3 regions of the Caproiciproducens sp. LBM24188 genome follow, and region 3 is predicted to be linked to each of the others. Evidence: predicted binding sites of a transcription regulator. Region 3 holds the regulator's gene; each other region holds the start of a gene.
What was found. Region 3 encodes NrdR, which represses ribonucleotide reductase genes. Its sites were predicted from a motif close to CACNANATNTNGTG; they were not measured.
Positions count from the first base shown of each region.

Region 1: ACSVDI_RS00785 (anaerobic ribonucleoside triphosphate reductase) is a predicted target of NrdR. The motif match lies at 5,667-5,680, and genes of this name have one in related genera.
Region 2: ACSVDI_RS00195 (vitamin B12-dependent ribonucleotide reductase) is a predicted target of NrdR. The motif match lies at 3,567-3,580, and genes of this name have one in related genera.

Region 1 is NZ_CP196862.1:173,663-183,975, forward strand. Features, by position in the region: gene aspS (aspartate--tRNA ligase) at 1-1,001, shown strand, start outside; gene ACSVDI_RS00755 (epoxyqueuosine reductase QueH) at 1,284-1,946, shown strand; gene ACSVDI_RS00760 (MFS transporter) at 1,943-2,614, shown strand; gene ACSVDI_RS00765 (GNAT family N-acetyltransferase) at 2,693-3,019, shown strand; gene ACSVDI_RS00770 (GNAT family N-acetyltransferase) at 3,061-3,642, shown strand; gene ACSVDI_RS00775 (winged helix-turn-helix transcriptional regulator) at 4,103-4,516, shown strand; gene mgrA (L-glyceraldehyde 3-phosphate reductase) at 4,509-5,522, shown strand; gene ACSVDI_RS00785 (anaerobic ribonucleoside triphosphate reductase) at 5,890-8,223, shown strand; gene nrdG (anaerobic ribonucleoside-triphosphate reductase activating protein) at 8,213-8,716, shown strand; gene ACSVDI_RS00795 (BTAD domain-containing putative transcriptional regulator) at 8,975-10,186, shown strand.
Region 2 is NZ_CP196862.1:38,132-48,444, reverse strand. Features, by position in the region: gene nifJ (pyruvate:ferredoxin (flavodoxin) oxidoreductase) at 1-3,377, shown strand, start outside; gene ACSVDI_RS00195 (vitamin B12-dependent ribonucleotide reductase) at 3,622-5,910, shown strand; gene ACSVDI_RS00190 (cob(I)yrinic acid a,c-diamide adenosyltransferase) at 6,022-6,546, opposite strand; gene ACSVDI_RS00185 (S1C family serine protease) at 6,730-8,190, shown strand; gene ACSVDI_RS00180 (serine hydrolase domain-containing protein) at 8,248-10,083, opposite strand; gene ACSVDI_RS00175 (hypothetical protein) at 10,140-10,313, opposite strand, start outside.
Region 3 is NZ_CP196862.1:1,615,119-1,625,431, forward strand. Features, by position in the region: gene ACSVDI_RS07625 (ABC-F family ATP-binding cassette domain-containing protein) at 1-1,142, opposite strand, end outside; gene ACSVDI_RS07630 (hypothetical protein) at 1,266-1,718, opposite strand; gene ACSVDI_RS07635 (sugar phosphate isomerase/epimerase family protein) at 2,067-2,852, shown strand; gene nrdR (transcriptional regulator NrdR) at 2,943-3,404, shown strand; gene ACSVDI_RS07645 (DUF4363 family protein) at 3,518-3,898, opposite strand; gene ACSVDI_RS07650 (DUF421 domain-containing protein) at 3,895-4,509, opposite strand; gene ACSVDI_RS07655 (glycosyltransferase) at 4,693-5,946, opposite strand; gene ACSVDI_RS07660 (glycosyltransferase family 2 protein) at 6,278-7,342, shown strand; gene ACSVDI_RS07665 (glycosyltransferase) at 7,339-8,556, shown strand; gene ACSVDI_RS07670 (lysoplasmalogenase family protein) at 8,575-9,225, shown strand; gene ACSVDI_RS07675 (radical SAM protein) at 9,376-10,313, opposite strand, start outside.

The DNA.
Region 1 (10,313 bases), 1.4 Mb from region 3:
AGATGCTGGACATCGACATCCCGACCCCGCTGCCGCGCCTGACCTGGAAGGAAGCCATGGACCGCTTCGGTTCCGATAAACCGGACCTGCGCTTTGGTCTGGAACTCAGCGATGTGAGCGGTGACCTGAAAAACACCGAATTCCGCGTGTTCCGCGGCGCCATCGACGCCGGCGGCAGCGTGCGCGGCATCAACTTAAAAGGCCTTGCCGACCAGCTGAGCCGCAAGGAAATCGACAAGCTGGGCGAATGGATTAAGACCTACGGTGCAAAGGGCCTTGCTTGGACGCGCCTGGCTTCCACCGGCGAAACCTCCTCCTATGAAAAATTCTTAAGCGCGGAAGAAGCCGCCGCGGTTCGCAAAACGCTCGGCGCAGAACCCGGGGACGTGCTGTTCCTAGTGGCAAGCGACGAAAACAGTGTGGTGTACGCTTCACTGGGCGCGCTGCGCTGCCAGCTGGCTCGTAAATTTAACCTGATTGACAAATCCCAGCCGAAGCTTCTTTGGGTTACGGACTTCCCGATGTTCGAGTACAGCAAGGAAGAGGGCCGCTGGATGGCGATGCACCATCCGTTCACCATGCCCAACCCTGAAGACCTTGACAAGCTGGAAAGCGACCCCGGCTCCGTGCGCTCCATTGCTTACGATATGGTCATCAACGGCTATGAAGCGGGCGGCGGAAGCATTCGTATCCATGACACGGAATTGCAGGAGCGCATGCTGGAAGCACTCGGCATTTCCCCGGAAAAGGCACAGGAGCGCTTCGGCTTCCTGCTGAACGCTCTGAAATATGGCGCTCCGCCGCACGGCGGCATGGCCTGGGGTCTGGAACGCCTTGTCATGGTGCTGCTCGACATTGATGACATGCGCGACGTCATCGCCTTCCCGAAGGTGGCGTCCTCTGCTGACCTGATGAGCGACGCCCCGAACGACGTAGACCTCGACCAGCTGAGCGACCTTGGAATTGGAATTCTTCCGAAGGAACAGCCCAAGGAATCCTGATTCGTTGAAAATTTCATTTGCTACATCCTTCTCCTGTTTGTATCAGAAAGCCGGTGCAGGCCATATTCATGGCTCGTACCGGCTTTTTCTCAATACTGTTTACTCTTGTTGGCTTCGAGGCAGGAAATCGTTTTGAAGCACCGCCATCAAAAGAATCGGCTCCCTTGTATCATCCGTTTCTCCGGTATATAATAAATTTATCTTAATATCGCCTTACATTGTATACTATTAGTATAATATTTAAGTAATATACTATTTTTGATTTAATTGGAGGGAACCCCCGTGCCGGATTCGCAAAAGATTAATTACCAAAAAGAGCTGGACCGCCTGATTGCGGGGCTGGGGGATCGCACTCCCACACTGTTCCTGCATGCCTGCTGCGCGCCATGCAGCAGCTATGTGCTGGAATACCTGTCGCAGTACTTTGACATTACGCTGTTTTACTATAACCCCAACATTTTCCCGGAAGCAGAGTACCGCAAACGGGTGGAAGAAGTACGCCGCCTGCTTTCCGAACTTCCGGTAAAGCACCCGGTCCGGCTGCAGGAGGGGAAGTACGACCCCGAATCGTTTTTCGCGCTTGCCAAAGGGCACGAGGCCGAACCGGAGGGTGGGGAGCGCTGCGCCCTCTGCTATGAGCTGCGCCTGCGGGAAGCCGCTGTGCTGGCCAAGGCAGGCGGGTATGACTATTTCACCACCACGCTGTCCATCAGCCCCTACAAAAACGCGCAGAAACTGAACGAAATCGGTGCGCGGCTGGAGCGGGAGTACGGCGTTTTGTATTTACCCTCCGACTTTAAAAAGCGGGACGGCTACCGCCGCTCGATTGCCCTTTCGAAGGAATATCATCTGTACCGGCAGGATTACTGCGGCTGTGTGTTCTCCAAGGCGGAGCGCGACCGGCGAGTAGCAGAACAAGCGAATGTTTCGGCGGAAAACCGTTGACACTTCCAAACGTAACCGACGTGCAAATACCGGTACAAACTCCGACCACCCTGCGGGAGCAAACCCGTGCGGTAGCCCGGGTGCTGCGCAGCGATTCGCATGTTCTACCGCTTTTGGTCGCAGCGGCGTTGTTTTCGGAGTGCCATCAAACCATACTCACCTTTTTAAATCAGCTCCAATACGTGCGGTGTGCCATTCCCACCGCCGCTATGGGGTACTTGTATATTCTGATGACGGTCATCGGCCTTTTGGCCGCGCGCTCCCACAAGCTGACCGCGCGGCTGGGGGAACCCCGCAGCATGACCCTATTGCTTTTGGCCGGGTGTGCTGCCTGCCTACTGCTGACGCTGACCGCGAACGCAGTCCTTTCCGTTTTGGGGCTTGCAGTACTGAATGCTGCGTTTTCCCTGTTCAACCCAATTCTACTAACCATAGAGAACCGCCGGATTACAGGCGGCAACCGGGCATCCATTCTATCCGTATACGCCATCCTGATGGATTGTGTGGCAGTGGGAACCAATTTAACGTTCGGCTGGGCGGCGGATTCCGGCGTGGCAAATGCCATGCTACTGGGTGCAGGTTTCTGCTTTGCCGCACTCGGCCTGTACGGTTACTGGGCGCACACCGAAGGAGAGAAAAAATATGATTCGCGAGGTAACAAAGGATGACCTTTTCGCTCTGCTGAACCTTTACACCCAGCTGCACGGCAATCCTGTTCCGAAGCACTTTCCTCCCTTTGGGAGCAAATTTTCAACGACCCGAAGCACCATATTCTGGTGGATGAAGAGGCTGGCGTGCTCGTTTCTTCCTGCATCCTGCTGATTGTACCCAACCTGACGCATGGGCAGCGGCCCTACGGCGTAATTGAAAACGTCGTAACCGACCGGGCATTCCGCGGTCAGGGGCGTGCTTCCGCTGTGCTCCGCGCCGCAAAGCTGCTGGCGCAAGCGCGGAACTGCTATAAGCTGATGCTGATGACTGGTTCCAAAGAAGCAAGCACGCTGAATTTTTACCGGCGCGCCGGGTTCAACACGATGGATAAAACGGCGTTTGTGCAGTGGTTGAACCCCTAGCCGGTTGGAATTGCTCTTATCGATAAGAAAGGAACACCACCATGCAGCAACAATTCTACCAAATTGAACCGGGCATTCCGGCCGACACGAACGAGTTGGAGCGCCTTTACGACATGTTGAATGAATCGTTGAACCGCGGGGTCAATTACCCCGGCTGGAAGAAGGGCCTGTACCCAATCCGGGAGACAGCAGAAACCGGAATCCGGAAACACACGCTGTTTGTGGCGCGCACACAGGGGCGCATCGCAGGCACCGTTATTCTGAACCATGAGCCGGAATCTGCCTATGCCGGAGCGAATTGGACCATTGAAGCGGAAGACAAAGAAGTTTTTGTCGTGCATACGCTGGCTGTTCACCCGGACTTTCAACAGGCTGGGGTGGGGCGTGCGCTAATTGAATTTTCTAAGCAGCTGGCCCAGCAAAAGGGAATGAAAGCCGTGCGGCTGGACGTTCGCTCCGGCAACCTGCCCGCCCTGCGGCTGTATGAGTCCTGCGGCTTTCGGTATGTGCAGACTGTGGACTTGGGACTGAATCTTCCGGGATTGGTTTGGTTCGACCTTTATGAATATAACCTCGGGCAGCGCAGCTCCGCCGAAAGCGTTGGGAAACCGTCGATACCATAAGCTGGTGCGCTACCGCATTCTCGAAATCATGGCATCACAGGGGGAAAACCGAGAAACTGGGGGAGATTCCGGAGACCGTTTTTGCGCTGGCCGCTGTAGGGGATAACAGAACCGGAGTTTCCGCACATCCGCGCGGAAAAAGCGCAAAAAGTTTTTTCCGGCGCTCCGAGAAAGATGACTGTTATGTTTTCCACCAAACACAGGGTATACGGTGGAAAATGGATGACCTCCTGCTTCAAATGGGCCGCCGGTGTGCGGACGAAAGTCGGAACGGTTTCCTGTTTGTCCGGCAGCTGCGGCAGCGTGTTTCCCGGTGCTCCTTTACTTTATCCCATCCTTATGCTAAGATAGGGGTTACCGAGGCCTATCCCGGAATTCCGTGTTTTCTCCTGTCGGATTTTCCCGGATCGGCAGCCCGCGCATTTCCAGGGAATCGAACATGGCCGTGAGGAGGCGGGATATGAAAAAAGACAAGAAGAAAAAAAAGGCGAAGCACGAACAGGCCGAACTGCGCCCGCTAATTTATGCGGACAAAGAGGTTTCAACGGAAGAAGCTGGGGAGGAACCCCTGCGTGACACAGTTCAACTGACGGGGGGAAAATGGAAGCTTCGCATTCTGTGGGCGCTGCGCTCGGGGGAAAGCATCCGCTACGGCGTCCTGAAACAGCAGGTGAACGGCATTACCGACATGATGCTCAGCCAGAGCCTGCGTGAACTAACCAAAGACGGACTGACGGAACGCCGCCAGTTTCAAGAAATCCCGCCCAAGGTGGAATACCGCATCACCTCCGTCGGCGCAGAGCTGCTGCCGGCAATTGAACTATTCCGCGCCTGGGCTATAAAATACAGAAGGGAAGAGCATAAAAATGGATAGACAAAACGATATTCCCCGTTACACGGCGGATGAATCCCGCTATGACACTATGCAGTACCGCTACTGCGGAAAAAGCGGGCTGAAGCTCAGCGCTGTTTCCCTTGGCTATTGGCACAACTTCGGCACGTACGATGTGTATGAAAACGCCCGCGCGGTCACGCGGCGCGCGTTCGACCTTGGCATTACCGTATTTGACCTTGCAAACAATTACGGTCCTCCGGCCGGCAGCGCCGAGGAAACGTTCGGCCGCCTAATGCGGGAGGATATGCATCCTTACCGCGACGAAATGGTGATTACCACAAAGGCAGGCTACCATATGTGGCCCGGCCCCTACGGCGATTTCGGGTCCCGTAAATATCTGCTGGCCAGTCTGGACCAGAGCCTGAAACGCATGGGCCTGGACTATGTGGATATTTTCTACCACCATCGCATGGACCCCAACACTCCCCTGGAGGAAACCATGGGCGCCCTTGCACAAGCGGTGAAAAGCGGCAAAGCACTGTATGTGGGTATCTCCAATTACAGCCCCGAAAAGGCGTTGGAAGCCTCCCGCCTGCTGGCAGACATGGGCGTGCACTGCCTAATCTGTCAGTCGCGCTACAACCTGTTGGACCGCAAGGTGGAGCGTGACGGTTTGTTTGGTGCGCTGGAACAGGCCGGCATGGGCATGACTGCGTTCAGCCCCTTGGCACAAGGCCTGCTGACCGGCAAATACAACAACGGCATTCCGGAAGATTCCCGTGCGGCAGGCCGTTCGGCCTTCCTCAAGAAAGACAACATTACTCCGGAAGTAATCCGCAAAGTGACTGCGCTCGGCAAAATCGCGGCGCGCCGCGGCCAAACCACCGCACAGTTTGCGCTGAGCTGGGTGCTCCGTCAGCCGGTCATGACCAGTGTACTCATCGGCGCCAGTCGGGTTTCGCAGCTGGAGGACAATGTTGCGGCGCTGAACCGGCTTGACTTTTCCGAAGAGGAAATCCGTGAAATTGATGAAATTTTAAAATAGAACCATAAAGGCAAAGAGCCGCTGCATTACGCGGCCTTTTGCCCCGGGCGTTGTTCCTTTTGTCAGTGAGATAGACCGTTCTTGTGGAACGGTCTATCTTTTTTAATATATATTGTGTTTTTTGTGACTGGATAAAATTTAAATCTCTATATATTGTATGATAGTATTGACAACAGCAGGCCCTTGAAGTAAAATGATAAATACTTTCAAGCACGGGATGATTCTTGCCGGTAATTTTTTGGCCCATCATTTGCGTCGTGCAAATTGAATTGATATAAAAACTGCAGATTTTCTCTCAACCCCGCGTTCGGACCGTTTGAACGCGGTGTCTTGTTGTTCTGCAGGAATAAAGGGAAGGATGTTCGAAATGGCAGTAAAAATTCAAAAACGGAACGGTGTTGTGGTGGCGTTTGACGCGGGGAAAATCCGCAACGCCATCAGCAAGGCCAATCAAGCCGTGCAGGATGAATCCATGCCGGATTCCGTGCTGGACGACCTGACCGCCCGCATTGCTTCCAGCTTCGGTGATGACTGCGTTCCCACCGTGGAACAGGTACAGGATGTGGTGGAGGAAAAGCTGATTCAGGCAGACTATGCCAAAACTGCAAAGGCCTATATCCTTTACCGCGCCGAACACGCAAAAATCCGCCAGGCAGAAGGCGACCTGATGGACATCTATAAGGAACTGACGTTCCGGGATGCCCGTGATGTGGACATTAAACGCGAAAACGCGAACATCGATGCGGACACCGCCATGGGCACCATGCTGAAATACGGCTCCGAAGGTTCCAAGTATTTCTGCAACAACTACGTTCTGCCCAAGGACATTGCCGCGGCGCACATGAACGGCGACATCCATATTCACGACGAAGACTTTTACATGCTGACGGAAACCTGCTGCCAGATTGACCTGATTAAGCTATTCCACAACGGCTTTTGCACTGGGCACGGCGCGCTGCGCGAACCGAACGACATTCGTTCCTATGCGGCGCTGGCCTGCATCGCCATTCAGGCAAACCAAAACGAGATGCACGGCGGCCAGGCAATTCCGAATTTCGATTATTCCATGGCACCCGGCGTTGCCAAAACCTTTGAAAAATCTTACTATCAGGCGTTTTCCCAGTTCTTCCAGGTTAGCCGGGAGATGAGCGAGGAAGATGCCGACGCACTGGTGAAGGCCATTCGCTCCGACATCCCGCAGCACATTACTCTTGGCAACGCAGAGGAATTTGGAAAAGCGGTCGTAGCTTTCCTGCCGGAATATCAGCGCAAAAACGGTCTTCCGGAAATTACCGCACAGGAAGCAGAGCGCGCGCACCGTTACGCCGTGAAAACCGGCACCACCAACACGGACAAAGCCACCTATCAGGCCATGGAAGCGCTGGTACATAACCTGAACACCATGAACTCCCGCGCGGGTGCGCAGGTTCCGTTCTCCTCCATCAATTATGGCACAGATACCTCCCCGGAAGCACGCATGGTCATCCGCAACCTGTTGGAAGCGACCTCTGCGGGTTTGGGCGACGGCGAAACACCGATTTTCCCGGTTCAGATTTTCAAGGTGAAGGAAGGCATCAATTACAACGAGGGCGATCCGAACTACGACCTGTTTAAATTGGCCTGCAAAGTCAGCGCGAAGCGCCTGTTTCCGAACTTCTCTTTCTTGGACGCGCCGTTTAACCTTCAGTATTATAAAGAGGGCGACTACAATACCGAAGTGGCCTACATGGGCTGCCGCACCCGCGTAATGGGCAACGTGCACGACAAGACCAAGGAAGTCACCTGTGGGCGCGGAAACCTGAGTTTTACCTCGGTGAACCTGCCGCGCATTGCCATTGAGGCAAAAGGCGACCTTAATAAATTCTACGAGCTTTTGGACAAGCGGATTGAAATCGTCATCCGCCAGCTGCTGCATCGCTTCAAAATTCAGTGCAGCAAAAAGGTTTACAATTATCCGTTCCTGATGGGGCAGGGCGTATGGATTGATTCCGAAAAGCTCGGCCCTAACGACAGCGTGGCAGAAGTGCTGAAACACGGCACGCTCAGCATGGGCTTTATCGGCTTGGCGGAAACGCTGAAAGCACTGACCGGCAAGCACCACGGCGAAAGCGAAGAAAGCCAGAAGCTGGGCCTTGAAATCATCTCCTATATGCGCCGTCGCATGGATGAGGAATCCGAAAAAACCGGCCTCAACTTTACGCTGCTCGCTACTCCGGCAGAGGGCCTTTCCGGCCGTTTTGTCCGCATGGACCAGAAAAAGTACGGCATTATCCCCGGCGTAACCGACCGGGAATATTACACCAATTCCTTCCATATTCCGGTGTACTTCCCGATTTCTGCCTTCCGGAAAATCAAGTTGGAAGCGCCTTATCATGCGCTGACCAACGCGGGGCACATCAGCTATGTAGAGCTGGACGGTGACCCGTCCAAGAACCTGGACGCGTTTGAAGCGGTGATCCGCTGCATGAAGGAAAGCGGAATCGGTTACGGCTCTGTCAACCACCCGGTGGACCGCGACCCGGTTTGCGGCTACAACGGCATTATCGACAACGAATGCCCAAAGTGCCACCGCCATGAAACCGAAGACGGCCCGAAATTCGAGCGCATCCGCAGAATTACCGGATATTTGGTGGGCACCATCGACCGGTGGAACAACGCGAAGCGTGCGGAAGAAAGGGATCGGGTAAAGCATGGGCTGTGAACTGCGCATCTGCGGGGTGGAACCGGAGTCCATTGTGGACGGAAAAGGGTTCCGGTACGTGATTTTTACACAGGGCTGCCCGCACCACTGCCCCGGATGCCACAATCCGCAGACGCATGACTTTCACGGAGGCCGGTTGGTAAACACCGACGATTTGTTCCGTGAAATCTGCGAAAATCCGCTGCTGAAGGGTGTCACGTTCAGCGGGGGGGAACCGTTCTGCCAGCCCGCCCCTTTGGCGGAGCTTGCCAAGCGCATCCACGAACGCGGGATGGATGTGACCGTTTATACCGGCTACCGGTACGAACAGCTTTTGGAGCGGGATGACCCCGCCATCGCTGCGCTGCTGCAGGAAGCCGACCTATTAGTCGACGGCCCGTTTCTGGAAGCGGAAAAGGATTTAACCCTGTTGTACCGCGGCAGCCGCAACCAACGTCTCATCGATATGAAACGCACGCGGGAAACGGGAAACATCGTGCTGGACGGCGAATAACCGGAACGTCTACAACCCCGATAACAAATAAATTCAAAACCGGCTGAAAAATTTGCCTGCGGGCCGTTGTTTGACCCACAGGCAAATTTTTCATAGAGAGGGTGCCGTGAGATGGAAATCCATCTTTCTTTCGGCATTCTCCTTTGGCGACTCTAAAATATTTGGCGAAATTTTGTAAATAATTCCATATGTGGTACGATATAATATATATACAATGTGCTGAAAGAATCCATATTTGACCGCAAGGATGTGCTTGCTATGCAAAAGTTTTACTCCGATATTAAAATAGACGTGGCCATGTTCGGTGAATTTTCCATCACCATTGACGGGCATCAGCTCACCAACCTGAAGGGGCGCACCAAGCGGGTATGGATGCTGATTCAATACTTGATTGCCAACCGGCATAAGGAACTGACGCTCGACAATATTGTGGAAGTTCTCTGGGAAGACAACGAATGCGGCGATCCGCTGAATGCGCTGAAAAACTTGATTTACCGCGCGCGTGCCCTGTTGAAAGAGCTTTCGGGCAATGACCGGCTGGAGTTTATCAAATACGAACACAACACATACGCCTGGAATAACAGCTTTGACTGTACGGTCGATTCCGAATTGTTCGAGCAGTACTGCAAGCAGGGAAGGGACATTTCAAACTCGGCCCACGTGCGGATTGAAAATATGAAAAAGGCGCTTGCCCTTTACAAGGGCGAGTTTCTGCCGAAATCCTCTTACAGCAGCTGGGTGGTATCCTCTGCCGCGTATTACTCTGCGCTTTACAACGAATGCGTAATCAAGCTGTGCGGCCTGCTGATTGAAGAACAGCGTTTTGCAGAAATTGTGGAAATCTGCGAAATTGCTTTAAAATATGCCCCGTTTGAAGAGGCCATTCATAAAATGCTGCTTTACGGCTACATCAGCATGGGGCAGCGCGGCCAGGCGCTGGACCACTATAACGAAGTGGTGGATTTGTTTTATCGGGAGCTTGGGGTGGACATTACGGATTCCCTCCGCCCGATTTACAAACAGCTGATTAACAGCATTAACCATATTGAAATCGACCTTTCTGTTATCAACAACGACCTGCGGGAAGCCGCGGCGGCGGAAGGCGCTTTCTACTGCGATTATGATGTATTTAAGTCGATTTACCGCGTGCAGGCGCGTACTATTCTGCGCACCGGGCAGTCCATTTACATTTTGCTGTTCACCCTGACCGACCCGGAGGGTGCAATTCCTCAGCCTGAAGTGGCCAAAGTTGCCGTCAGCCGCCTGAAGGACTCCATTCTTTACAGCCTTCGCAAAGGGGATGTGGTTTCCTCGTTCAGCGCAACACAGTTTATCGTCATGCTTCCGGTGATTACCTACGAAAATGCGCAGAAGGTCGCAGACCGCATTCTTCAAAAATTCCATTTTTCCTACCGCAAGGATAATGTAACGGTCAGCGTCCGAATTAACCCGGTTGATTCGGTCATATAAAAGAGTCATCCGCTTCGGCGGATGGCTTTTTTCGCGGCGTTTCTATTTATGATACGTGCCCGCCTGCGGCGGGCACGTTTTTTTAATTTAAGGTGTTCTACTCTTTGTAGTTTTCCACAGGATTTTT
Region 2 (10,313 bases), 1.4 Mb from region 3:
TGCAGTCCGAAGCCGGTGCGGCTGGTGCAGTTCACGGCTCTCTTGCAGCCGGTGCCCTTACCACCACATTCACCGCTTCTCAGGGACTTCTTTTGATGATCCCGAACATGTACAAGATGGCTGGCGAATTCCTGCCTAGTGTCATTCATGTTTCTGCGCGTTCCGTTTCCACACATGCGCTGTGCATTTTCGGTGACCATTCCGATATTTATGCCTGCCGCCAGACCGGTTATGCGATGCTGTGCTCCAACAGCCCGCAAGAGGTCATGGACCTTGGCGCCGTGGCTCATCTTTCCGCCATTAAAGGCAGGGTTCCTTTCCTTCACTTCTTTGACGGCTTCCGTACTTCCCATGAAGTACAGAAGATTCACATGTGGGATTACAAGGACCTTGGCGAAATGCTGGATTGGGATGCTGTTGCTGCATTCCGCCGCCGCGCGTTGAATCCGGAACATCCTGTAACACGCGGCACCGCCCAGAACGACGACTTCTTCTTCCAGGCAAGCGAAGCGGGCAACAAGTACTACGACGCGCTGCCGGAAGTTGTTGTTGATTATATGAATCAGGTCAATGCCAGAATCGGCACCGACTACAAGCCGTTCAACTACTACGGCGCACCGGATGCGGAGCGGGTTATCATTGCAATGGGTTCCGTCTGCGAAACAGCGGAAGAAGTTGTGGATTACCTTAACGCTGCCGGGGACAAGGTCGGCCTGATTAAAGTAAGACTTTATCGTCCTTTCGTTGCAAAATATCTGCTTGACGTTATGCCGAAGACCGTTAAGAAGATTTCCGTGCTTGACCGTACAAGAGAGCCCGGCTCCATCGGCGAACCGCTTTATCTTGACGTTCTGGCTGCTCTTAATGGCACTGAATTCGGTGTGGTTCCGGTTTACACCGGCCGTTATGGCCTTGGTTCCAAGGACACCACCCCGGGCCAGATTGTTGCCGTTTACCGCAACATGGAAAGCGACACACCGAAGAAGCGCTTCACCATTGGCATCACTGACGATGTGACCCATCTTTCCCTGGAAGTCAAGGAAAACCCGGATACCACTCCGGCGGGTACACATTCCTGCAAATTCTGGGGCCTTGGCGCAGACGGCACCGTTGGCGCAAACAAGAACTCCATCAAGATCATCGGCGACCACACCGATATGTACGCACAGGGTTACTTCGCTTACGACTCCAAAAAGTCCGGCGGCCTGACGGTTTCCCATCTGCGTTTCGGCAAAAAGCCGATCAAATCCACCTATTATATCAGCAAGGCTGACTTTGTTGCCTGCCACAAGCCCTCCTATGTCGACGAGTACGACATGGTTCAGGACCTGAAAAAGGGCGGCAGCTTCCTTCTGAACTGCCAGTGGAGCGACGAAGAACTCGACGAGAAGCTCCCGGGCAAGATGAAGAAGTATATCGCAGAGAACGACATCAATTTCTACACCATCGACGGCGTAAAGCTGGGTAAAGAAATTGGTCTGGGCGGCAGAATCAACACCATTCTCCAGTCCGCGTTCTTCACCATTGCGAACATCATTCCTTCCGAGCAGGCTATTCAATATATGAAAGAGGCTGCAGAGCATTCCTATGCGAAGAAGGGCCAGAAGATCGTTGACATGAACTTTGCCGCTATCGAGCGCGGTGCCAAGGAATTCCACAAGGTCAAAGTGCCGGAATCCTGGAAGAACTGCACCGATGACTCCAAGGTAAAGGTTGAGACCGAGGGCAGACCGGAAACACTGAAATATGTGAACGAGGTTCTGACTCCGGCCAACAAATATAAGGGCAACGAACTGCCGGTTTCCACCTTTGTCGACATGGCGGACGGCACCGTTCCCGCAGGCTCTTCCGCTTACGAGAAGCGCCACATCGCAATTGATATTCCGGAATGGAATCCGGACAACTGCATCCAGTGTAACTTCTGCTCTTATGTGTGCCCGCACGCTGTTATTCGCCCCGCTGTTATGACGGAAGCCGAAGCAGCCGCCGCGCCGAAGAGCCAGAAGATGAAGGACATGACCGGTATGCCGGGCATGAAGTTCGCCATTACCATTTCCGCTTACGACTGCACAGGCTGCGGTTCCTGCGCAAACGTATGCCCGGGCATGAAGGGTGCAAAAGCGCTCACCATGAAGCCCGCCGAAACCCAGCTTGTCAGCCAGGAAGGCTTTAACTACGGTCGTTCTCTGCCGGAGAAGCCCGAAGTGCTTGAGAAGTTCAAGGATACAACCGTGAAGGGCAGCCAGTTCAAGCAGCCGCTGCTTGAGTTCTCCGGCGCATGCGCAGGCTGCGGCGAAACTCCTTACGCAAAGCTTGTTACTCAGCTGTTCGGCGACCGTATGTATATTGCTAACGCAACCGGATGCTCCTCCATTTGGGGCGGTTCCGCACCGGCAACTCCTTACACCGTTAACAAGCAGGGCCACGGTCCGGCATGGAGCAACTCCCTGTTTGAAGACAACGCAGAATATGGCTACGGCATGACGCTCGCCCAGAACGCAATTCGCGGCAGACTGGCCGAGTATGTAGAAACCATGGCAGCTTCCGCGGATGCTTCCGCAGAGCTGAAAGAAGCCGCAAAGAATTATCTTGCGACTGCAACCGACAGCAAGGCAAACCGCCCTGCAACCGACGCGTTGATTGTAGAGCTGGAAAAGGCTGCTTCCGGTTCCGGCGAACTGGCCGAACTTGCGAAGAAGACCCTTGCAGACAAGGATTACCTCGCGAAGAAGTCCATGTGGATCTTCGGCGGCGACGGCTGGGCCTATGATATCGGCTTCGGCGGCCTCGACCACGTGCTGGCTTCCGGTGAGAATGTCAATGTTTTGGTGTTCGATACCGAGGTTTACTCCAATACCGGCGGACAGGCTTCTAAGTCTACCCCGATCGGCTCCGTGGCTCAGTTCGCGGCAACCGGTAAGGGCATTAAGAAGAAGGACCTGGCCGGCATGCTGATGAGCTATGGTTACGTCTATGTTGCTCATGTTGCTATGGGCGCAGACTACAACCAGTGCTTGAAAGCCTTCCATGAGGCAGAAAGCTACAATGGCCCGTCCATCATCATCGCCTACGCACCGTGCATCAACCACGGCATCAAGGGCGGCATGGGTATCTCCCAGACCGAAGAGAAGAAGGCAGTGGAAGCCGGTTACTGGCAGAACTACCGCTTCGATCCGCGTCTTGCGGCAGAGGGCAAGAATCCGTTCCATCTCGACAGCAAGGCGCCGACCGCCAGCTATCGCGACTTCATTATGGGCGAGGTTCGTTACAACTCTTTGACCCGTGCATTCCCGGAACGTGCAGAAACACTCTTCCAGGAAGCAGAGAAGGTCGCAGCGGAAACCTACGATCATCTCACAAAACTTTCCAACATGTAATTTCTTTACGGTACCGTTACGGGGCCCCGGCGTACGCTGCAGCGTGCGCCGGGGCCTTTTGTGTTTTCCGGCTGTTTCATGGTTCAGCTGTCACAAAGTTGGTGGCTGTGTATAAAACTGGAAAAAATAATTGTTACTTTTCATCCACGGAACTTAATCACAACCTATTGACATAATACTTTTGAGTGATACAATATATAGTATATTATTTGCGCTGATGCATGATACATTAAGGGGGAGCGATATGGTTGTTTCGGAAAATGCACAGAGGGTGCTGGAAAAGCGATATTTAGTAAAGGATGAAAACGGGAATCCTGTGGAAACGGTGGACGAGCTGTTCCACCGTGTGGCGCACGCCATTGCCCAGTCGGACAAGCGGTACGCCCCGGATGCCGACTTGGGAGAAACCGAAGAGATTTTTTATCGAATGATGACCGAACTGGAATTTCTTCCGAATTCTCCAACGCTGATGAACGCCGGGCGTCCGCTCGGGCAGCTTTCCGCCTGCTTTGTCCTTCCAGTTGAGGACAGCATGGAGGATATTTTTGAGGCGATTAAGCAGGCGGCACTGATTCATAAATCCGGCGGCGGAACCGGATTTTCGTTTTCCCGCCTGCGCCCGAAGGGGAGCACGGTCAACTCCACCGGCGGGGTAGCCTCCGGCCCGATTAGCTTTATGAAGGTGTTCAATATGGCGACCGAGGCTGTCAAACAGGGCGGCACACGGCGCGGCGCGAACATGGGGATTCTGCGGGTGGACCATCCGGATATTCTGGAATTTATTGATTGTAAGGCAAACAACAATGAAATTAATAACTTCAATATTTCCGTCGGCCTGACCGAAGCCTTTATGAATGCCGTGGAACAGAACGCGGATTATGACCTGATTGAACCGCACACCAAACAGAAGGTGGGCAGCCTGCATGCGCGCACGGTGTTCGAACGGATTGTGGATGCGGCCTGGCGCAACGGGGAACCCGGAATTATCTTCTTGGACCGCCTGAACCGGGATAACATAGTGCCTTCGCAGGGAGAAATCGAATCCACCAACCCTTGCGGGGAACAGCCGCTTCTTCCCTATGAATCGTGCAATCTCGGCTCCATCAATCTGACGAAAATGCTGAAGCAGACGGACGGCCGCTATGAGTTTGACTGGGACAAGCTGAAGCAAACGGTGAAAAACGCCGTGCATTTTCTGGATAACGTGATTGACGCAAACCGGTATCCGTTGAAAAAAATCGACGAGGTGACGAAGCAGACGCGGAAAATCGGACTTGGCATTATGGGCTGGGCCGACAGTCTGCTGCTCATGGGCATTCCGTACAATACGGAGGAGGCCATTGCCCTCGGCGAAAAGGTGATGCGCTTTATTTCGGAACAGGGTCGGCAGGAAAGCGCGGAACTGGCTAAAACACGCGGTGCGTTCCCGCTGTTTGAGCAGAGCATTCTGCCAAAGGAGGTTCCGCAGCGCAACGCTACCATTACCACCATTGCCCCGACCGGAACACTTTCCATTATTGCGGGATGTTCCAGCGGTGTGGAGCCGATTTTCGGCTACGTGTTTATCCGCAACATTATGGACGGGACGGAAATGATTGAGGTGAACCCCATCCTGAAAGCGGAGCTGGAAAAGCGGGGCCTGTATTCCGAAGCGCTGATGAAGCGCATTGCCAAGGAGGGCACCATCGCCCATATTGAGGAACTTCCGGAAGATCTGCGTCGCGTATTTGTTTCGGCACATGATATCTACCCGGAGGACCATATCCGGATGCAGGCGGCGTTTCAGAGGGCGACCGACAACGCGGTTTCCAAAACGGTCAATTTCCCGAATTCCGCTACCAGGGAAGATGTGGCCCAGGTGTACCGGCTCGCGTTTCAGCTGGGCTGCAAGGGCGTTACCATTTACCGCGACGGCAGTCGCAGTGAGCAGGTGTTGAACATCGGCAAAGTCAAAAAGGACGGCGAAACGGCCGCGCAGGAAACGGCCCGCATTACGCCGCGGCCACGCCCTGATACCGTGATTGGGGTAACCGAACGGGTCAAAATCGGCTGTGGAAACCTGTATATTACGGTCAATTACGATGACCAGGGGATTTGCGAAGTGTTCACCAATACCGGGAAAGCGGGTGGATGCCCCTCCCAGTCCGAAGCGACCGCCAGGCTTGCCTCCGTTGCGCTGCGCAGCGGAATCGACGTAAAGAGCATTGTGGACCAGCTGAAGGGAATCCGCTGCCCGTCCACCATCCGCCAGCCGGGGTTGAAATGTACCTCCTGCCCCGATGCCATCGCCAAGACCATTGAGCGAGTTTACCGCGAGCAGGTGGAGTTAGGCCGCTGGCCGTCATCGCCGGAAATGCAGTCCCGCCCGATGCCGGTTCCGGGGAAAACGGAACAGCCGGAACCACCGGTACAGCGCCGCTGGCACGGAGACGGCTCCGAGGGGCTGCACTTCTGCCCGGAATGCGGTGCGAAGCTGGAGCACGAGGGTGGCTGCGTCATGTGCCGCCAGTGCGGATTTTCCAAATGCGGCTAAAAGGACGGCTGAACAATTTCACCCCAATTTACTCATATAAAATACAAAACGGCGGCAACCGAATTTTCGGTTGCCGCCGTCTTTCTGTGTGACAGGGCTCTACCAGGAACCTTAAAATTCAACCCCTTTGCGCGCCGGGACATTTCGGTCGAACGGGTGCTTTACCTTTTTAATTTCTGAAACATAGTCCGCCAGCTCCATAATTTTGGGGTCGGGGTTCCGGCCGGTCAGCACCAACTCTAACTCCGGCGGCTTATGCCGGATAAAATCCGAGACTACTTCCGGCGCCAGAAGCCCAGCACCACAGGCAGCAAAGACCTCGTCCAGAATCAGCAGGTCACATTCACCCTGTTTGGCAGCGCCGACGGCCTGCGCAAACCGCTCCCGGCACTGTTCCGCAGCCTCACGCAGTTCCTCTTCGTTCATCTGGAACGTAAATTTTATTTGATCCGGGTTCAGCGTTACGGTGAATCCGGGTATCTTTTCCAGAATATTCCGTTCGCCGGAATCGCTCCCTTTTAAGAATTGGGTCAGCAAAACGCGCTTTCCCCTGCCGCACGCGCGGATTCCCAGACCAATGGCGGCGGTGGTTTTCCCCTTTCCGTCCCCGCAGTAAATATGAGTTAATCCGGTCATTTTCATCCTCCTTTTCTAGGTTTATCGGTGCCGCTCCTTCTGTGGTTTGTTCATAAACAGGTAAAAATATAGTAACATATTTTTCTTGCCTTTGTCATAGAAATATAAACTGCATATCACATTATTTTCACATTGCTCCCGCATAATAAAAGCACAAAAACAAGAAAGAAAGGGAATGATGGCATGTACCCTCCTTTTAATCATAACGATAATGAAAACAATAACTCGAATTTAACCAACCCGAATTCAAGTGCGGAGAACCGCTCCAACACGAACCCGTATCAGGCGGAAAACGGGGGAAACTACACACAGTGGCAGGGTAACAATTACCGTTATGTGCGGCCCCCGCAGCAGCCGGTGCCGCCCGGCCACAATTCGGGTTACGGCTGGCAGCGCCCCCCGCAGCAGCCGGAATTTGTTCGCGCGGAGGTGGTGCCGAAAAAGAAGAGCAAAGGTAAAAAAACAGCAGTGAAGGTGCTAGCCGGCTTTATGGCCTGCCTGATGATTTCTGCGGGTTCCGTCTTCGGCTTTGTCCAGCTGGTGAACAATGGTACCATTCAGTTGAAGTCCTCCTCCGACAGCACCGCACCGGCGTTCACCATCAATAAGGTGATAGACAGCACCACAAAAGCCACGAATACTTCCACCACCGGGCAGCTTACACTACAGGCCATCGCACAAAAGGTTATTCCTTCTGTGGTATGCATCCAAAACTACCAGGTAACCCGGAATGCGCGCTTCACACAGGGCTTTTTGGCAGGAAACGATACCAACAACGGAACGGACAGTGACAACAGCACGGTTTCCCCGGCAAGCGAAGGCTCCGGCATTATTACGACGAGCGACGGTTATATTATTACCAACGCGCATGTAGTGGCAGACGCTACGTCCCTGAAAGTAATTCTTTCCAACGGGACCAAATATGAAGCAAAACTGATCGGAAGCGACAATGTGACGGATCTTGCGGTTGTGAAAATAGACGCCACCGGCCTGACCCCCGCGGAATTTGGTTCATCGGATGACCTGAAGGTAGCAGATACCGTAATGGCAGTCGGCAACCCCGGCGGCATGGAATTCAACTCCAGCGTTACCGTTGGCTATGTTTCCGCGCTGAACCGCGAAATCACCAACTCTGAAACGGGCTATACCATGAAGTGCATCCAGACGGATGCGGCGATTAACCCCGGCAACTCGGGTGGGGCACTGGTGAACATGTACGGCCAGGTCATTGGCATCAATTCCTCGAAAATTGTGGCGACCGGCTACGAAGGCCTCGGCTTCTCCATTCCGATCAACTTGGCGCAGCCCGTCATCAGCAACCTGAAACAGTACGGCTATGTGAAGGACCGCGCAGTGCTTGGAATTTCCGGCCAGTTTATCGACAATGTAACGGCCCGGTTCTACAACCTGCCCACCGGCATGTACGTCAGCTCCGTAACCAGCAGCGAAGTGACGAAGGCCGGCATTAAAAAGGGCGATGTTATCACGAAGATCGACAATAAGGCAGTTACCAGCCAGAATGTTATTACCGCCGTTGTGACCGCGAAAAAACCCGGTGATACGGTAACGCTCAGCGTAACCAGTGCGTTGACCGGGGAAAGCTTTACCGCTACGGTAAAACTGACCCAGGCAACGGGAAAATAATTGGTAATAAATTAATTTGGTCCCCCCAGTAAAAAAGGAGTGCCGCAAAATGAAGGTTCATTCATTTTGCGGCACTCCTTTTTCCCTTTCACGCTGGGTCAGCGTTCCCTTTGTGCGCGGGAGCACCAGACTGTTCAGCCGGTCCGTCATACGCTGGCTGCGTACAGCGTCACGAATCATTTTTTCAATGGTGTTGCCGCTGCCGCCCACCAGGTTGAACAGCATTTCGGTAGCGGTTTTTACGCTGGGCAGTTCATTAAAGCGAATGTACACGCGGTTGCCGTAAAAAACAAATTTTATCATTCGTGTACACGGGGTTTCCAAAAAGGAAACGAACAGCTTCAGCACGGGCCGGTCGTCCTCGTCCGTAGTAAGCCGTGCGGTTGCACCGACGGCGTAAACTTCGTCGTGTATGGTGACGGTCCCCGTGCGGGGCGTGCCGTCCATGCCAGCTTCCACCATGTTGACCGTGTCTTCGTCATAGAAAGTAATACAGCAAGAGCCGGGTTCAAAGGCAAAGTCCACCTGAGTGAGCCCGCTGCAAAAGTTATTGGTTACACACTGAAGAATCAGGGGCATCAGCGAACCGTAGCCGGGTTCCGTCCGGTAGGTTCTTCCATTCAGTGCACTGGCCGTGGGAGAAAGCCGGTCAGTCGCAGGGCGCGGCAGGACGCGGCGTGCCAAATCGCCGAGGAAACTGGCCGGTTCCTTTTTCGGTGCGGTTTCGTGAATGGTGTAAAGATGGCTCAGCGTATTCTTCAGCGCGCGCAGATGCCGGAGGTTATTGGGGAGCGGTTTTTCAGAAAAGGTGGGCGCATTGTCGCCAAAATAGCGTTCGATAATTTCGGCGGAACAGTCAGTGAACAAATGGGGACTTCCGCTGGTAACGGCAATTACCATGTCGCGCTGTGGAAGCACAATCACGTACTGCCCGAACAATCCGTTAAACTGGTATGCGCCCTGCGCGCCGAAATCCCAGAGCTGGTAGCCGTAGCCCCGGCGGTTGTCTCCATCGCCGGCTGGAAGCTCTGTTTTTACAGATTTCTGAATCCAGTCCTCGGGCACCAGCTGTGTCATTTTTCCGTTTACCATCCAGCGGCCGCCCTGCAGATAAAGCTGGCCCAGTTTTGCCATGTCTGCAATGCGCAGATAAAGCCCCCAGCCGCCTTTTTCAATCCCCATGGGGCAGGTTTCCCACAGCGGGGTTTGAATGCCCAGCGGTTCGTACAGGCGGGGCGTAAGGTACTCCGTCAGGCTCATACCGGACCTTTTGCATACAATTGCACTTAACAGATAGGAATTCATGCTGTTGTAGCTGAATTCACTGCCAGGCTCATACAGGCAGTCGGACTGCAGAAAGGCGCGTACCCAGTCTTTTTCCACGGCGGAGCCGGCTTCGTTGAATTTAATTCCGCTGGTCATGTTCAGCAGGTGCAGAACGGTAATGGAATTAATGCGCGGGCTGCGCAGAAACGAAACCCGGTCGGAGAAAATATCCACAATCTTCTCATCTGTGGAAAGCAGGCCGTCGCGTACCAGCATTCCTACCGCCATGCCGGTGATGCTTTTGGAAAGCGAAAACATCATGTGGGGGTACGCGGCGGTGTACGGCTGAAAGTCACCCTGTGCAATCACCTTTCCATGCCGCAGAATCATAACACCGTGCACCTGAATTTGGTCGCACTGGTCGAGCTCCTCGAAAAACTTCCGGATGTACTCGCTCGAAATGCCTACACTTTCCGGCGTTGCGTGGGGCAGCCCGCCGAGTGGCGGCTGCTGCGTGCTCGATTTTTTCTGGGGGAAAAACGGGTAAGGCGTGATATGCCGCAGGTCGCCGCGCACGAATTTCAGCATAAGGTCGGAAACTTTCATTTGCGAAATAACATCCAGCATAAATCAGCCCTCCTGTTATTGGATCGCGGGGTTGGACAATTCGGATTTTATTATGCTTACCGGCCGGCTTTGAACCGGTGGGCCTCCATGGATTCCGCTACCAATGCCTTGTAGTCCGTGTCATTCTCCGGTGGTGGTTCACCGTGTAATCCAAATTTGAGCTTCAGCCGATCACAGGCCTGCGGGAGCATGGCATTCAGTTCTTCCGGATGATCCGGCAGCAGCACAAT
Region 3 (10,313 bases):
TCCGGGGAATAGATGCCGAGCAGCGTTTTCAGCAGGGAGGTTTTTCCGCAGCCATTCGGGCCAATCAGAAAAATTCGCTCACCGCGGTGAATTTCAAGGTTTACATTTTGAAACAGCTTTTTATCATCAAAGCTGAGTGCCAGGTCTTGGACGCTCAACACGTCGTTTCCGCCTCGCTGGCGGATACTGAAGTTGAAATGGATACTTTCCGGCGTTTCGTCGGGTTTGTCCAAAGTTTGCTCCAGCCGGTCAATCATTTTCATTTTGCTTTCTGCGGTTTTAATGCTCTTTTCGCGGTTCCATTGGCGCAGCTGAGTTACAACGCCCTCCAGCCGTTTAATTTCTTTCTGGGTGTTGTCGTATTTCCGCTGAGCGGCCAAATGATTCTCTTCCTTTTGGGAAAGATAAGCAGTATAGTTCCCTTTGTACAGCGTAAGACGCTGATTTTCCATTTCAAACGTCCGGTTCGTTGTCCGGTCCAGAAAATATCGGTCATGGGAAATCACAATGTAAGCTCCATTGTAGGAGCGCAAAAAATCTTCCAGCCATTCCACGGAGGAAATATCCAGATGGTTGGTCGGTTCGTCCAAAAGCAGTAAATTCGAACCACTCAGCAGCATTTTGGCCAACTGCAGTTTCGCTTTCTGCCCGCCGCTTAGTACGCCGATTGGAAGTCCCATCTGCTCATCGTCAAATCCCAGCCCCAGCATCGCAGCACGGGCGCGGCTGCGGAAGGTCAACCCGCCGTCCCGCGTAAACCGGTCGTTTAAATAAGCCTGACGTTCAATCAGTTCATCCAAATGTTTGGGCTTTGCCTGAAGTTCCTGATTGATTTTTTCCAGATCCTTTTCCATCTCGATCAGGTCATGGAAAACGCTCAGCACTTCGCTGTAAGCGCTGCGTTCCAAGTCCCGGCAGACGTGCTGTTCCATGTAGCCTACTACGGTGGAATTTGCCTTGGAAATGTCGCCGCTGTCGGCTTGCATTTCACCGGTCAACAGTTTAAATAGCGTGGTTTTGCCGGAACCGTTGACTCCGACTAATCCAATGTGATCGTTTTCCTGTATTTCAAACGAGACACCGCTGAAAATCAAATCGGTGCCGAATGACTTTGTCAGATTGCTGGCGCTGAGAAGACCCATAACCGTACCTCTTATATGTAAAAATGCGGAGCGTCGCTCCGCTCATGAAAAATCAATCGCTGTTCTATTATAATGAAAAAGCAGGATGAAATCAAGCGCTTTTGCCGGGTACGGCCGGAAGGCTCAGTTAAGGAATTGCTTTAGTATTTCAATATGCTTTTGTTCTTTTGAAATATAATCATTTGCCAGTTGCTTTGCCCCGGCGTCGGACTCGCTCATGTTATTCATTTTTTTGGTTAAGTCGATGATGCCCATTGTAGTTCCGTTAATCATCAATTCTGCAATATGGCCAGTGGAATGATTGGCTAAGGTTTTCATTTTAATGCTGCTTTTCAGCATCATTTTTTGGGAAAGTTTCTCCTTTTTCGGTTGTTCCCCGCTTTCATGAAGCATGGCTTTGGCTTTCAGCCCCAGGCTTCGGTAATCTTTTCGATGCTGTTCAATTTGTTCCCGCAGCGAGGCATCCTTTACTTGGGGAAGAATGGTTTCGACTGCATCCAATCCCATTTGAGTTGCAAAATAAACTTCATCTAGTAAACTTTCGTTTTGTCCGATTTGTTCGCTTTGTGCGGCCATAATCTCCGCGCCTCCTGTTTTAGTTTTTATTCTGGCGCGCGGGCTGGAACCCGCGGCGTTGCTGCACTTTCGCGGCAAAATCCCTGAACGGTGTTCCGGGTTTTGCGGCTATTTCTTATCGTACCCGGTAATTCAGAAATTAAACTGGACAAAAATTATATGGCGGAATATAATTTTAATAAAATATCTGTATTTTTTGTTGGCAGGAGGCAGCTCCGGCGTTTCCGTGCCATGTTTGTCAGCTGTTCTATGAATGCGTTTTTCAATAAGGCCGTTTCCGGTTAAAATGATTCCTTCCGGCGGCAGAAATGAAACGTTACTATTCGGTACGGAGATGGAGGAGAACGAATGCGATCTGGAATTTCTACCGCGTGTTTATATCCGATGGAACTGGAAAAATCCCTGCCGCTTCTGATTGGCATGGATTTCCATGTGTTCGAAGTCTTTATCAATACATTCAGCGAGCTTCAGCCGGAATATCTGTCCGAATTGAGGAAGATGATCGATGACAGCGGCAGCTGTGTAAAATCAGTCCACCCGTTTACCTCGGGGTTTGAAAGCTTTTTGTTGTTTTCGGATTATGAGCGAAGGTTTTTGGATGGGCTTGAACTGTATAAGCGCTTTTTCGAGGCCGCGAACCGGTTGGGGGCGCATATTTTGGTTCTTCACGGGCAGCGGTCGGAAAAGAGGAGCCGCATTACGGAAGAGCAGTACTTTGAACATTATGCAAGGCTGTTTGCGCTGGGACAAACGTTCGGCGTTACCGTAGCGCAGGAGAATGTGAATTCCTTCCGCAGCGATGACCCCGGGCTGATCCGTCGGATGCGTCAGTACCTGAATAATGACTGCGCTTTTGTGCTGGATATTAAACAGGCGGTACGCGCCGGAAAGAACCCGTTTGAACTGTGCGATGCCATGGGGGAGCAAATGATTCATATTCATTTAAATGACAATCGGAAAGGCTGCGACTGTCTGCTGCCGGGTTTTGGCACCATGGATTTTGATCTTCTGGTCCGGAAGCTGAAGGGATTCGGTTATGACGGCGACTTGATCATTGAGGTATATCGGGACAGTTTCAGCTCGATGCAGGAGCTGGAAACGGCAAAACACTTCACAGAACGACTAATTTCTTGATTTTATTTCATGATTTGATGTATATACTACTTGATTAAATTGCGGTATTTATGTTATAATTATACAAAATATAGTTGAGGTGATTCCGCGATGCGCTGTCCATACTGCGGCTATACAGAATCCAAAGTGATTGACTCCCGTCCGACTGATGAAGGGGAACGAATCCGGCGCCGTCGGGAGTGCCTAAGCTGTCAGAAACGTTTTACCACTTATGAAGTAATTGAAACGGTTCCTATTATTGTGGTCAAGAAAGACCGGTCCAGAGAAGCGTTTGACCGGAACAAGCTGTTGAACGGGCTTTTGCGTGCCTGTGAAAAGCGGCCTGTTTCACTGGATACTCTGGAGCGGATTGTAGACGAAATTCAGAATATGCTACAGAATTCACTGGATCGAGAAGTCCCTTCCAGCCTAATCGGAAAGTATGCGATGGAGAAGCTGAAAGATGTGGACGAGGTTGCCTATGTGAGGTTTGCTTCTGTGTACCGTCAGTTCAAAGATATTAATACCTTTATGGAAGAACTGAACCGTATGATCAAAAATAAATCGAATTAAAAACATCGGCCGGAGTTTTCCAGCCGATGTTTTTAATTCGTTACACTGTTACCGCTCATGACAAGGAAATTTGTTGCTTTAAATTGCTGCCTTACGACTCAATCAGCGCTTACCTAGAATATATTCTGGATGGTCGGAATTTCCGATTCGTTCAGATACTGAATTTGTGTGATTCCGCGGTCGCATTCTCCCTCGAACTGTTCGTTTGCCTCGTTTTTTACCAGAGCGGGCAGGACGGCCAGAGTCTGGTCAATCGCTTCCAGTTTTGCATGAGACATGTAAACGCAGAGAATTTTGTGCTTTTGGTGCCAGTCTGCAACTGCTTTCTGGCTCATCTGATAAGCGGTTTTCAGGTCACCCACCTCTGCGGCCTGTTTTGCCAACTCGATGGTTTGTTCTACCTCGGAACTGACTTTTTGCGTGTTGATAATACCGAAAATGCACATGGCAAGTAAAAGCACGAAAATAATTCCGGAAACCCAGATTCGTTTCATTTTGACGCATCCTTTTTAATAATATTAAAATCGCCTTTCCGGTTAGCGGTCATAATAAAAATATCCTCCGCCTTAATCTTTTTCCCGTTCAGTACGCCGTTCAGCCAGTCCCGGTTTTTCCCGCAGAGGGAGAGGGCGGAGTCATAAATAACGCCGTCGCTGATGACGACGGTTTCAATACCAGTATCCGGCACAGCGATTCCCAGCATTCCGGCAGTAGGGGTTGATTTGTCAGGCTTTTTTATGATGCTCATTTTGCCGTTCGTTTCAACAATCCCGTACGCTACGTCTTCCAGACTGAAAATATCTTTCAGACGAAGCTCTTCCATTAAGTCTTCCGTGGTCATGCGAAGGCGTCGCATTTCTTTCTGATCCACTCGGCCGTCGTTGATTACGATAATTGGACTTCCGCAGATGATCTTGCGGAATTTCGCGTTTTTAACCATTCCGCAGGATACGACGATCTCGCACATCACCAAGGCTGCAATGGGCAGCAGACCGCTGACCAGCGGCTGGCCGGTATCCTGCATGGGAATGGCCGCTATGTCGGAAATTAAGAGCGTAACTACCAACTCGCTTGTCTGCAGTTCGCTGATCTGTCGTTTTCCCATTAGCCTTACTGCTACTATAATCACTATGTAGAGCAGTAAGGTTCTGATAAATGATACTGTCATATTAGTCACCGCTTTACTAACTTAAATAAATCAAATTGCTGTTGCAAGTAGCATTAGTATGTGCGGTAAATATTGGATTATGTAAAAAATCCGAGCTGCCTGCGAACAGCCCGGATTTTTCTACTTCGCTTTTATTTCTTCCGCAAACCTTCGGAAGTTGTCTTGTGCGCAGAATTTTTTCTGCCATTCTTCCCGGCAGTTTTCCCGCAGCTGCTGCATTTGTTCCTTGGGCAGCAGAACGGCTTCTTTTATTTTTTCCGCTAATTCTTCCGCGGTAACATCGGCGCTGACCAAAAAACCGGTAATTCCGTTTTGCACAATTTCTCCGGTTCCTCCTACGTTGGTTGCAAGCGCTGGAATCCCGAACGAACAGGCTTCCATAATGCTGACCGGCAGTCCTTCGGAGCTGCTGGTGTTTACAAATAAATCCACGGAATTCTTTTGATAGTATTCCATCAGCTTCTCGTTTTGAATTTCCCCGCTGAATTCACACTTCATAAACGAAAGGGCACTGTCCGCGTACTCCTTCAAACGATTCAGCCCTTCACCGCCGCCGAAATGAGTCCATTCCAGCTTCAGTCCGCTGTCTTTCAGGCATGCCAAAGCCTGTGCCAAAAGCTCCACCCGTTTTACCGGAACAATATGGCAGCAGCTGACAAGATGGAACGCAGTTTCCTCCTTCGATGTGGATACTCCAAAATCCTTTGTTCCAAGGTATGCGGTGTGGATTTTATCCGAATATTCGGGATAACGCTCTTTCAAAAAGCTGCTGCCATTTTCAGAGCAGGGGTACAAAGCGTCGATATGCTGCAAGATGTAACCGCGCATGGGCAGATAATTCATTGGATTGCGATACGGGTAAAGGTCATAACCATGCGCGCGGCTGACCACGCGTTTTACGGCAGCGGCGCACTGTTCTTTCAACCGGATTGCGGCGACGGCGGTATCATAGAACCAGTAGCTGTAGAAGGTTACACGGTCGTATTGTTCCAGATTGCAGCTTTGCAGAAGTTCAGTTGCTTCCCGGCAGACAAGGTCAGCCTTCGCCAGAAAATAAGTTAGGAATAATCTTTTTTTCAAAGAGTGGCCAAGCAGTGTTTTCTCCTGTGCGTCACACAATCCTTTAAATCCAGAAAAGGGGAAATACTTTACAGCAGTAGAAGGGAGCCCCTTCCGTATTTTTGAAGCGGGCACGGAGAACACACGGACGTTGTCGGCGGTTTTTCTGGTTTGAACAGGCTTGTCCCCGGTGCTTGTCGCAATCAGTATAACCTGATGAAACGACTGGGCTAAGATGGGAACTTCATTTTCTATAAATTCTTCCCCTTTGTCAAAGGGGTAGGTTTTGGTCAGCAAAACAAGACAGTCTTTCATGGAACTCCTCCATATTAACATTTACTAAAGAATACCATAGGAAATCATGCATTTCAACCTATTGTAACGATACTGCACAAATTCATCTTGTAATCAAATTAAGCAAATGATATAATTTCTACATCTGACAATATTGAGTCTTGTGAATGAAGAAATAAACTGGATGGAAAGCGCAGGCCCTTTTCAGGCAAAATTTTATCGGCCTGTGCGTTTCTGCCAGAGCCGCGGATTTCTCTGGCTGCCGGTCGGAGCAATCGCGGTCACGGAAAATACGGCGGTGGCCCAAGAAAGGGCTGAATTCTTTTTGCCGTCAAAAAACGGAGGCCTTAATTTGCCGAAGGTAAGTGTAATAGTACCTGTTTATAACGTGGAAAAGTATCTTGCGCAGTGCGTGGAAAGCATTCTGGCACAGACGCTGGATGATATTGAAATATTGCTGATTAACGATGCATCAACAGACCGTTCTCTCGAAATCGCGCGTACATACGAAAAGGATCCGCGCGTAAAGGTGTATGACAAGCCGCACGGGGGGCTGGGGGATACGCGAAATTACGGCGTTGCCCGCGCTTCCGGTAAGTATTTAATCTTTATTGATTCTGATGACTGGATCGACTCCGGGATGCTCACGAATCTGTGCGCCTGCGCGGAAGAGTATCATTCCGATCTGGTGGTTTTTAATTATGTGAGGGAAAATACGAACAACGGGGAACAAAGGGTTTGCAGGCTGCCCATAAACTACCCGGATTTCGGGCTTGAAATTCAGGAAACGGTGCTGAGGCAGCTGATTGGTCCAGACCCTGCGGATACCGACTGGCGTAAAGTGGAAATGCTTGGCTGTGCTTGGAGGAGGATGTACCGCCGCGAGTGGTTTTTACAGAACCAGCTTTCTTATTATAACGAACAGGAAATCATGCTTGAAGATCTTCCGGTCAGCATTAAGGCGCACGCCCTTGCAAAGCGCGTGTTGTTCGTCGGCGGTGCTTTTTACCATTACCGCTATAACCCACAGTCGCTCAGTATCCGTTACCGTCCCCACAGAATGGAAATGATGGCGGAATGTTATCAGATTGTGAAAGAGTTTTTGGAAAGCCGAAACCTTTATGAAAAATATGCCGAGCGGCACCAAGCGTGGTTGCTCCGGAGCGCCGCCCATTCCTCCTTTGTCAACTGTTTCAGCCCGCAGAATAAGGTCCGCTTTTCGGAACGTTACCGTGAGGTACGGGGCATTCTGCGCAATCCGCTTCTCAGGCAGGCCGCGAAATCACATTATCTGGAAAGCGGCACTCGTGCGGACCGGTTGATTTTGCGCCTGATTCGTATGGGAAACCCATTTTTTGTATATGTGTTTTACCGTTTGTATTCCTATACTTTATCCATAAACGTGAGGAAAAAATGATGTCAATGATACCGGAAATGCCCGAAAAAAAGAAAATCTTGTTTGTGAATTACAGCCTGCACAGCGGAGGAATTGAAAAAAGCCTTGTCACACTGTTGAACCTGTTTGATTATGACCGGTACGATGTGGACTTGCAGCTTTTTGTCAATGAAGGCTTGTTTTTAAATCGCGTCCCAAAACAGGTGAACCTGCTCCCGCCGATTTTTCCTCCGGAATATAAGCTGAACATTCGCAAGGCGTTCCCAAAACTGCTTCAAAAAGGGCATCCGCTTTTGGCTGTCTGCCGTATGTTGGTTACCATTGTCAGCCTGCGCGGCACCATGGGCGAACGACTGGCCAACATGTGGAACATCGAGCGGCGTTTTGCCCGCACAAACCGGAAGGAATATGACGCGGCTGTGGCTTTTATGGAGGGTCAGCCGATTTATTATGTGGTTTCCAAGGTGAAAAGCCGCACGAAAATCGGGTTCATTCACGGCGATTATAAGGCCATGGGGCTCAGCAAGATTTACGATTATGACTTTATCCGCCGGTTGGACGCACTATGTACGGTGTCAGAATCGTGCAAAACCGCGCTGGATGAAACGTTCCCGGAATTCCGGAATAAGTTTCATGTTATCTATAATATAATTTCAGCGAAGTTTATGCGCAGCATGGCGGAGGAACCGGTCGATTTCGATTCTTCCTATCACGGCACGCGGATTTTGAGCATTGCGCGTCTTTCCCATCAAAAGGGACTTGATATTGCGATTCCAGCGATTGCCGCGCTGAAGAAAAAAGGGTTTGACTTCAAGTGGTACATCATTGGAATCGGCCCGGAAGAAGCTGCTTTAAAGGAGATGATCGAACGCCTAGAAATCCAGGATACGGTCGTTTTCCTCGGGGAACGGCCAAACCCGTACCCGTTCCTGAAATCCTGCGATATTTACCTTCAGCCATCCCGGTTTGAAGGAAAGTCCATTGCCGTAGATGAGGCAATGGTGATGTGCAGGCCGATTCTTCTGACGAATTTTTCAACGGCGGCGGACCAGATTGATTCAGGGCGCAACGGGTTGATTGTTCCGATGACGAGCGAGGGAGTTGAAAAGGGTCTGGAGGATTTACTTTTGCATGAAGAACGCCGTGCGGCGTTCATTGCAGAATTGGAAAAATCCGATTATACCAATGAAGAGGAGATCAACAAGCTTTACGCACTGATGGAGGACAAAAAATAGAAAAGGGGTTTTCTTAGTATGAGTATTACCCTTTGCATCCTTTCTGTCGCAGCTATGGGTTTCTTTTTTGACCGGTATTTCCATCATCGCAAAGACTATAAAGACAATAAGGTCGCGCTGATTTATAAAGCCTCCGGCACGCTGGTTCCGGTTTTACTTTGTCTGTATGCGCTGCTTCGCCGGGCCCCAGCCGGTGTGTACTGGCTGCTTTTTACCGGTATATTCCTGTGTATGGCGGCCGATGTGGTTATTGGCATCCGTTTCGAGGCCGGAACTTTGGTTTTTCTGGTTGCGCAGCTGTGCCTGATTGCCTATTACTTTACGTTGGCGCCGTTTCACTGGGTCAGTATCCTCCTTTTTTTCGGAATTCTGATCCTCGAAGCTCTGATTTTAAAACCTTCTTTTTCCTATCCTTTGAACCGGCTGATTTGCTGCGGGGCTTATGCGCTGGCGCTGGCCTTTATGGTTTCTATGGCGCTGCTGCTTCCGTTTTCGGTTTACCTTTCCGGTACTATACTGCTGGCTGTGGGTGCGGTACTGTTCCTAATTTCCGATACAATGCTTGCCCAAAATACCTTTGGCAAGCCGGTGCAATGGCGTGATCGGCTTTTAATGGCATTTTATTATTCAGCTGTTTATCTCATGGCGGTAAGCACCTTTTACCTGTAACCGGGGTGCCGAAAAACAGATATAAAAATGCGGATATGGAAAGAGCCTGAATGGTATGGTTACGCATTCAGGCTCCTATTTCGTCCGGAGGTTTTTGTGAAAACCGCACCGGTGGAATTTTCACTATTCCCCCAGTGCGGTTGAGACTTCTTAACCTGCTTTTACTTTTACTTTTTTGGCGGCTTTTTCCGCGATTTTTGCTTTTCGTTCTAATTCCTTACGAACCTTTTCCTCTGATCTTTCGCGGCCTTCGCTGGCGTTCCAGAGCTCTTCTGCCACCGGTTCCCACTGATGCGCTGCGTCCTCGCATTTTTTGCTTAGGGCTTCTACGTCTTCCGGATGCTGCATATCGGTTGACACCGCGCCGGATTTCTGCACCATGTCTGTCAGGCGGCCGGGATTGTCAAGCAGCGGACAGGGTTGGAGCATATTGTTGTTGAATGGCTGGTTTTTGCGGTACTGCATGAACAGAGGGGACTGTAGCGCTTCCAGCAATGTTTTTTCTTTGATATTGGAATCCGCATAATGGATAAACGCGCAGGGTTCTACATCTCCGTTTGCGTTGATGTGCAGATAGCACCGTCCGCCTGCGATGCACCCGTTCACATATTCGCCGTCGTTCCAGAAGTCCATGGTAAACAGCGGCTTTGTCCCGCGGAACTTACGAATCTGGTCATACATGAATTTGCGCTGCTGCGGTGTGGCCATTAGTTCCGGCACCGCGTCTACGCCGACCGGCATGTAAGTAAAGAACCATGCGAATTTGCAGCCGTGTTCAATCAGGAAGTCAATGTATTCTTCACTGCCGATGTTTTCCGTATTTTTGCTGGTGTAGCAGAGGGATGCGCCAAACGGAAGCCGCTTTGTCCTCAGCAAATCCATGGCTTCGATGACCTTCCGATAGGTCCCTTTGCCCCGGCGAAAGTCGGTTTCTTCTTCAAAGCCTTCAATACTGATGGCGGGAACGAAGTTTTTCACACGCAGCATTTCGTCCGCAAATTTTTCGTCGATCAGCGTACCGTTTGTAAAGGCCAGGAATTCGCAGTCGTTATGTTTTTCGCACAGGCGGATGATGTCATCTTTCCGCA